2 regions of the Paenibacillus sp. 2KB_20 genome follow, and region 1 is predicted to be linked to the other one. Evidence: predicted binding sites of a transcription regulator. Region 1 holds the regulator's gene; the other holds the start of a gene.

Region 1 (4,429 bases):
CGCGTCGGCCGTGGCAAGGTTCGGCCATAACGGATATCTGGTCAGCACGCTGCCGGATAACCCGCTTGGTGAAGCGGCGATTTCCTACCTGCGCAAGCTTGGCATCGACACTGCGCTCATTAGCCGCGGAGGCAAATATGTCGGCATGTACTTTTTGGAGAATGGCTTTGGTGTAAGACCCGGACGTGTAACTTATACGGATCGACTGGGCAGCAGCTTTAATACGGCGGAGGATGCCATGTACGATTTCGGTGCGATTGCCGAAAAGATAGACATGGTCCATTTTTGCGGGATTACCCTTTCCATGAACGATACGGTACGGGGCCAAATGAAGACACTGGCTCGTGAAGTTAAGAAAAACGGCGGAACCGTTGTGTTCGATTGCAATTATCGTCCCACTTTATGGGGGGCGGACCGCTACGAGTTTGCCAAGCCGCACTATGAGGAAATGCTGTCTTTAGCGGATATCGTTTTTATGAATGAGAAAGATGCCATCTATATCCTTGGCATGGAGACGACCCGGGAGGATCAGAGCGAACAACTGCAGGAGTTGATCCCGAAGGTGGCAGCGAAGTATAATATTACGGTTGCGTCGGGTACCCACCGCAAGATCAACGGGGATAACACTCATTCCCTGCAAGGCTATCTCTACACGGATGGAGCGTTTCACTTTTCCAAAACCTTGACGTTTTCCGTCCATGACCGTATCGGCGCAGGTGATGCCTACGCCAGTGGGGTGATTCACGGGATCTCGGAGGGATATGAACCGAATCGGACGGTTGATTTTGCCGCAGCTGCGGCGATGCTTGCCCATACCGTAACAGGGGATACGCCGACGGCGAGCGAACGCGAAGTGCTTCAGGCAATGAGTCATCATATGTCTGACGTGGAAAGGTAGGAGGAAGCATGTCGATCACGCGGAAGAACGGTCCGTTATACTTGCAAATCAAGAAGATCATAAAAGATCGGATTCTGCATGGGGAGTATCCACTTGGCTCCCATATTCCTTCCGAGCCGCAGCTGGAACAGGAATTTACCGTTAGCAAAATGACGGTCCGCAATGCAATCCAGGAGTTGTATCAGGAAGGGTATGTAGAGAAGCGGAGCGGGGTAGGAACGATTGTGACCCGGAACACTTCCTTCTCCAAGCTTTCCAAAGGCAAGCTATTCACCGAAATTCTGGTCGAAGAAGGACACCAGATTCGGAAACGCCACCTGAAGACGGAATGGGTGCTCAATGAGCCGGATAGCGAATTGTTCTTAAAATTCGGGGAGCGGTGCCTGCTTATTGAACGTTTGTATTTACTGGACGGGAGCCCTTTCATTTACTACACCCACTATGTGTCATCCCAAGTGGATATGGGTGAAGAGTTTGGTTCCACCGAACTGCCGTCTCTGTATGACCGCATCGAGGAGAGTCAAATTACGCTGGAGAATTTCCGCGACCGTTTCCTGGCGACCGTGGCAAATGACGAGATTGCCTCCTTGCTTGAAGTAAGTATAGGCGCGCCGTTACTGAAGCGGCTCAGATCCTCTTATGATGGGACAGGCAGTATCATTGAATACAGCATCGGTTATTACAATACGGAATTACAGCACTACTTGATCAGTTATGACGCTTGAAGATGTAGACGATACAGGAGCACGATATGGAGAAGTGGCCTTGAGACCGGTTTTCACCCGGCATGAAGGCTGCTTCTTTTTTGTTGCCCTTTGAAATGAATTGTTCTTGGGAAAGAGGCTATAAGCGGTCAAAGAACTGGGTACAATAAGAATAACTGCTAACGCGATAAATTGAGAAGAACCCTCTTGGCAAAATGAAAAAATGTGCTATAATGAGATTAAAGTCAAAGAAAGTCAAAGTCAACGAGAGGGTTCGCTGATTTTGATTATGGTTAAAATTAAGTATAAGCAAGGCTCTGTGCGGACGTGTAAGATCACTATCCGTCTTAACGTTTCAAACAGTGGAGGATGAACAGACCAATGCGTAATATCTCTGATATTATCGAACAATACCTGAAGAGCATACTGCAGGAAAGTCCGGAGGGTACCGTTGAAATTCAACGCAACGATCTAGCGGAGCAATTTTCTTGCGTTCCTTCCCAGATCAACTACGTGATCAGTACACGGTTCACGCTTGAGAAGGGCTTTCTTGTCGAGAGCAAGCGCGGCGGGGGCGGGTACATACGCATCCAGCGTATCGAGCTTCCCCAGCATACTGCACTCCAGCAGCATCTTCACCATACCATTGGCAGCATGATTGATCAGACGGTGGCTGAAGGATTGATTTACCAGCTGGAGGAATCCCGGTTTTTAACGAGGCGGGAGGCCAGCCTGATGCGGGCCGCCATTTCGAGGGAGTGCCTGAATGTGAAGCTTCCTTATCGGGATGAGCTGCGTGCAAGGATTATGAAGGCGATGCTTATTTCTTTATTAGGTAAGTGAGTCTGTGTAAGGAGGCATCGGATTATGTTATGCCAAGAATGCGGTAAACGGCCGGCGACACTTCATTTCACCAAAATTGTGAACGGGGAGAAAACGGAGTTTCATTTTTGTGAAACCTGTGCCCGTGAAAAAGGGGAATTGATCCCCGGCACGTCGAATGGTTTTTCTATACACAGTTTGCTGTCAGGTCTTCTGGATCTGGATCCTTCAGGCAAGGGCCAGAGCCCCGGTGCAAAAATGGCTCAGACGCTGCAATGTGAAGAATGCGGTATGACGTATTCCCAGTTCAGCAAGCTTGGCCGGTTCGGCTGCAGCTCGTGTTATAAATATTTCTCGGATCGATTGGATCCATTGTTTAAGCGAGTCCATGGGGGGACTTCCCATGTCGGCAAAGTGCCGAAGCGTACGGGTGGCCGGATTCAGATCAAACGCCAAATCGATGACCTTAAGAAGGAGCTTCAAATTCGGATCGTGCAGGAGGAGTTTGAAACGGCTGCCGAGATACGGGACCAAATCCGTGAGCTGGAGCGAAATATGGCTCAGGAATAAGATTGTAAGATTTTGCACTTTAGTAGGAGGAATGCGTGATGTCTAATCTCCGGTTTACCGATTCGGCGCTGAGCGAGTGGATGCGCGGGAACGGTCAGGATTCCGACATTGTCATCAGCACCCGTGTCAGGGTGGCGCGCAATCTGCAGCATCTTCCTTTCCCGCTGCTGGCAACGGATCAGCAGTCAGGAGAAGTGCTAGAGCGCCTGACGGATGTATTGAAGAATAAGGACGATTTGCAGGAATTCGGGGATTTGCATGTAATTAAATTAAGTGAGATTGATGAGCTGGATAAGAAGGTTCTTGTTGAGAAGCATCTAATCAGTCCCAATCTGGCGAATGAATCCCGAAACGGTGCAGTCATCCTTACTGAAGATGAATCCGTCAGCATTATGATCAATGAAGAGGATCACCTGCGCATCCAGTGTTTATATCCCGGATTTCAGGTTCGTGAGGCATGGGCACGTGCGACGGCGCTGGATGATGTTTTTGAATCCGAGATCGATTATGCGTTTGATGACAAGCGAGGTTATCTTACAAGCTGTCCGACGAATGTCGGCACCGGTCTTCGCGCATCCGTCATGATGCATTTGCCCGCTCTTGTTATGACACAGCAGATTAACCGGATTCTCTCAGCTGTATCGCAGGTAGGCTTGACGGTAAGAGGGATTTACGGTGAAGGCAGTGAAGCGTTAGGCAACCTGTTTCAAATCTCGAATCAGATTACGCTCGGTCAAACCGAGTCGGAGATCATTGAGAATCTTCACAGCGTCGCCCTGCAAATCATCGAGCATGAGAAGAATGCCAGAGCCCGGCTCTTGGGTGAATCCAAGCTTCGGATTACGGATCGGGTCATGCGCTCCTATGGCATACTGTCCTATGCGGCGGTGATGGATTCCAAGGAAGCAGCCCAGCGTTTATCCGATGTTCGGCTTGGTGTGGATCTCGGCCTCTTGGAAGGCCCGGAAATCCCGGTCATGAATGAACTGAATGTGAAGACACAGCCGGGCTTTCTGCAGAAGACCTATGGAGAAGGAATGACTCCTTCCGAACGCGACATGTACAGGGCTAGGCTCATCAGAGAAACACTGGGTACCCATTAAGGATCTATACTCGTTTTACAGTTGGATGACGGTGTAAGCGTCCTATAGCTGACGATACACCGAAATCCGCGAGGTTCAATATATTAATTGAAACGTGGAGGTGCAATACTATGATGTTTGGCAGATTTACGGAACGTGCACAAAAGGTGCTTGCATTGGCTCAGGAAGAAGCGGTACGTCTGGGTCACAACAATATCGGCACAGAACATATCCTGCTAGGACTTATTCGTGAAGGAGACGGCATTGCAGCCAAAGCGCTGATCGGACTTGGACTTGGTCTTGAGAAAATTCAGGATGAAGTCGAAACATTAATCGGACGCGGACAGGAGCAG
Region 2 (4,429 bases), on a different contig from region 1:
TATCGTATATGATTCAACTGAAATCGGTATTCTGGTGAATGGTTCGTATGCCGGCGAGCCTGGCGGACAGATCATCAATGGTCGTCTGTATGTGCCATTCAAAGCGATCAGCGAATACATGGGTGTTCAGGGACAATGGAATCCTTCTTTGAAAACACTCAGCATGACACCAAAGAAACAGAATGACATTACCATTAAATCGGTTGCGCTGAAGAAGAAGGTTCAGGGTATGGATGCTGTTGTGAACTATCCTGTAATCAGTGGACTCGATAATGCAGAGGTCCAAGCCGAAATCAACAAAGTGCTGAAAGAAAATGCATCCGGCGTAATCAGCGGTGCCGAAGGGAATGCTGAGGAATTCCCGCCGTCGGAATCCAGTATCCCTTACGAATTCAGCGGGGACTTCGTGGTTCATTACAACCAGAACGATATCCTGAGCATTACGGCGTACAATTATTCTTACACCGGTGGTGCCCATGGCATGACCTTCCGCAAAAGCTTCACCTTCTCCTTGAAGGATGGCAAGCAAATGAAGCTGGGCGATTTCATCAACATGCAGGGCAAGAATAAACAGAAGCTGAACAACCTTGTGCTGAACACGATGAAAAAAGAAGGGGGCTACCTCGGCGGATTTGAGGGCGTGCCTGCGGATGCTGATTTTTATGTGAAGGATAATGCTGCGGTGCTGTACTTCCAGCTTTATGAGTACACCGCGTATGCCTATGGATTCCCGGAATTTGAGCTGAACCTGAAAGAGTGGAAGTAAGAATACGGTAAGCGGTTTGTGTAAACTGCAATCATTTATTTTCATACTATAGCTTGTCTAGAAACATGATGTTGTCCTGATGTAACGCTGTGCTGGAACGAGTTGCGAAAAATCCCCTGATCACGTGAGCGTGGAGTGTATACTCCCGCTTCCTGCGGTCAGGGGATTTATTGTTTTATCCCGAGGCTTGCCTTTTCCCCTCCTTTCAAGGTAAGGCAGGCCTTTTAGGAGGGGCGCCTTACCGTCTTTAGGTTTTATTGAAAAAGTTGTCCCCTCCAGTGAGAGTATCCCCGGAGGAGCAACGCGTTCGCCTTTGAAATCGGGAAACAACCTATCCATTCATTCCAGTTTCCTGATTTGAACAGCGACCGAAGGGGATACTCTCACTCTCCCGAATTGAAGTTTTCAATAAATCCCCTTCAGAGAATAAGAAAGGGCAGGCACCAGATAACGGCGCCTGCCCTTTACTTCATTTCTTTTATAAGCCTTGCGGCGGTGTATTCTCTAATACTTGATCGATCAGGCCATATTCTTTGGCTTCGTCGGCCGTCATGAAGTAGTCGCGATCGGTATCCTTCTCGATGCGCTCCAGCGGTTGGCCAGTGCGATCAGACAGGATGCGGTTCAGCTTGTCACGCATTTTGAGAATGCGGCGAGCACGGATCTCAATATCCGTTGCTTGACCTTGTGCGCCGCCGAGCGGCTGGTGAATCATAATCTCGCTGTTAGGCAGACCGTAACGTTTGCCTTTAGCGCCTGCGTTGAGCAGGAATGCACCCATAGAAGCAGCCATGCCGACACAGATCGTCGAAACGTCCGGCTTAATGAACTGCATCGTATCGAATATCGCCATACCTGCGGTAATGGAACCGCCAGGACTGTTGATGTAAAGATGAATATCCTTCTCAGGATCCTCAGCCGACAAGAACAGCATTTGGGCAATGATGGAATTGGCGACCACGTCATTTACGTCGGAGCCGAGGAAGATAATGCGGTCTTTCAGCAATCTGGAATAGATGTCGTACGCCCGCTCACCGCGGTTGCTTTGTTCAACGACCATAGGTATAAAACTCACGTGGAAAACCTCCTCTTAAGTACCTCATATAAATACTGTTACCGTATTACCCACATGATAAACAATTTAAATCAAAAAGTCAAAGATAGTCAAACTATTGGGTAAAAAAAAGAGCCGTCATGGGCACTTTAGGGTAATCAGTATAGAGAATAAAGATAAAATGGCGCGCCCGCGAGGAATCGAACCTCGATCTCAGGCTCCGGAGGCCTACGTCATATCCATTGGACCACGGGCGCATAAGAAAAATGTCTATCGACGTACATTCAAAGAAGACAGACCGCGTTTAGCGGTAGTTTTTCTTGCGATATCAGGAAGCTGACTCCGCGAAGTTTATACTTTCTGATATCTAAAAAATTAGCAACGAAGTTGATTATACCGCATCTATTACAAAAATACAATAGCAGACAAAACTTTGTTCCTATTATATAGACAAGCCTGTAGTTGGTCATAATGAATAAGAATGCTTGGGGTAGAGAAATATACTTTCGGACACTTGCAACCGGCATGATTATTGGTTAGAATAAGGGTGGGACTTAAAAAGTTCGACTGGGACATTTTACGACCAGGTAGAGGAGAGCCGAGACGAAGTTTGCAGGAGTGGAATGCATGCGTAACCTATTAGAAATACAAGAGCAGCTTCTGCCGGATCTGATGGATATTCTTAAACGAAGGTATTCCATCCTTCATCAGATCAAGCTGTCCGGAATTGTTGGCCGAAGAACATTGGCTTCATCACTCTCGATGACCGAGCGTGTCCTCAGAGCAGAGACTGATCTTCTGAAAGCGCAAGGGCTAATCGAGATTGAAACGCTTGGCATGCGAATCAGCAGCTCAGGGATATGCTTGCTGGAGGAACTCGAACCGGTTATGAATGAGTTATTCGGACTGGTTGAACTGGAAGAGAAGATTCGTCAGGCTTATGGGCTTCGTAAAGTGGTCATTATTCCCGGTGACAGTGAGTTATCTCCGGAAGTCAAACGCGAGCTTGGCCGTGCCGGAGCAAGAACGCTGCTAAGCTTTGTAAAGGATGGAGATACGATCGCCGTAACAGGCGGCTCCACGCTCGCCGAAGTAGCAGAGCAGATGTCCTCTTTACCTGGTGGCGAACCGCTGACAAGCACTTGGTTTGTGCCTGCCCGGGGCGGTCTCGGGGAGAGTGTCGAGATTCAAGCGAACACCATTGCCTCCAAGATGGCAAAGCGCGTGGGGGCTGAGTACCGATTACTTCATGTACCGGATCTGCTAAGCGAAGATGCCTACCAGTCTTTGGTACAGGATCAGCATATCCAGGAAATTGTGGATGTGATCAGGCGCTGCCGAGTCATTATTCACGGCATCGGAGATGCCATGGAAATGGCAAGAAGGCGGAAGCTGGATGAAAACTCTATTCAGAACTTGCAGGCAGATGGCGCGATTGCGGAATCCTTTGGCTACTACTTTAGTGAAGATGGTGAAGTTGTCCACAAAATGCTTACCCTTGGGCTTCGGCTTGAGGATATTATGCAGACAGAGACGATCATCGGCATTGCTGGAGGGCAAGGCAAGGGCAAGGCGATTCACGCGGTGCTAAAATTCGGACATGAGGATATTCTCGTCACCGATGAAGCAGCTGCACTGGAAGTCGAGAAGGAGATTGACGCCGGTATTTGAATCCACGGGCGTACAACTGATTTTTCATTATTGTTGTCTTGATTGGCTTAACGGCCAATCTTGAATATATAAATTTTACAAATATGGAGGGAACTACTCATGGTTAAAGTAGGTATTAACGGTTTTGGACGTATTGGACGTAACGTGTTCCGCGCTGCGCTGAACAACAGCGAAGTTGAAATCGTGGCAATCAACGATTTGACGGACGTAAAAACGCTGGCACACCTTTTGAAATATGACACAACTCACGGAAGACTTAATGCAACAGTTGAAGCTAAAGAAGGCGCACTCGTTGTAAACGGCCGTGAAGTGAAAGTATTCGCTGAGCGTAACCCAGAAGCATTGCCTTGGGCTGAGTATGGCGTTGAAATCGTTGTAGAATCCACTGGTATTTTCACAGCGAAAGACAAAGCTTCCGCTCACTTGAAAGGCGGCGCTAAGAAAGTTATCATCTCCGCTCCAGCTACTGACGAAGATATCACCATCGTTATGGGCGTTAACGAAGACAAATACGATGCTGCTAGCCACACCATCATTTCCAATGCTTCTTGCACGACAAACTGCTTGGCTCCTTTTGCAAAAGTTCTTGACGAGAACTTTGGTATCGTTAAAGGATTGATGACTACAATTCACTCCTACACAAATGACCAGCAAGTGCTTGATCTGCCGCACAAAGATCTGCGTCGTGCTCGTGCAGCCGCTGAAAACATCATTCCATCCACAACAGGTGCTGCTAAAGCGGTTAGCCTCGTTCTGCCACAATTGAAAGGCAAATTGAACGGTAACTCTATGCGTGTACCTACGAAGAACGTTTCTGTAACGGACCTCGTAGTTGAGCTGTCCAAAAACGTAACACTTGAAGATGTAAACGGAGCTCTGAAAGCAGCTGCTGAAGGCCCGCTCAAAGGCATCTTGAACTACTCCGAAGAGCCGCTTGT

What was found. Region 1 encodes CtsR, which represses protease genes until heat stress. Its sites were predicted from a motif close to ATGGTCAATAAAGGTCAAACA; they were not measured.
Region 2: clpP (ATP-dependent Clp endopeptidase proteolytic subunit ClpP) is a predicted target of CtsR. The motif match lies at 1,917-1,937, and genes of this name have one in related genera.

What each region holds. Positions count from the first base shown of each region.
Region 1 covers NZ_JBFRHH010000021.1:8,483-12,911, forward strand. Annotated here, with positions in the region: gene AB4124_RS31630 (sugar kinase) at 1-898, shown strand, start outside; gene AB4124_RS31635 (GntR family transcriptional regulator) at 907-1,623, shown strand; gene AB4124_RS31640 (CtsR family transcriptional regulator) at 1,984-2,445, shown strand; gene AB4124_RS31645 (UvrB/UvrC motif-containing protein) at 2,470-2,994, shown strand; gene AB4124_RS31650 (protein arginine kinase) at 3,033-4,097, shown strand; gene clpC (ATP-dependent protease ATP-binding subunit ClpC) at 4,208-4,429, shown strand, end outside.
Region 2 covers NZ_JBFRHH010000002.1:684,246-688,674, reverse strand. Annotated here, with positions in the region: gene AB4124_RS08780 (PdaC/SigV domain-containing protein) at 1-766, shown strand, start outside; gene clpP (ATP-dependent Clp endopeptidase proteolytic subunit ClpP) at 1,245-1,841, opposite strand; tRNA gene AB4124_RS08770 (tRNA-Arg) at 2,003-2,077, opposite strand; gene AB4124_RS08765 (sugar-binding transcriptional regulator) at 2,448-3,491, shown strand; gene gap (type I glyceraldehyde-3-phosphate dehydrogenase) at 3,591-4,429, shown strand, end outside.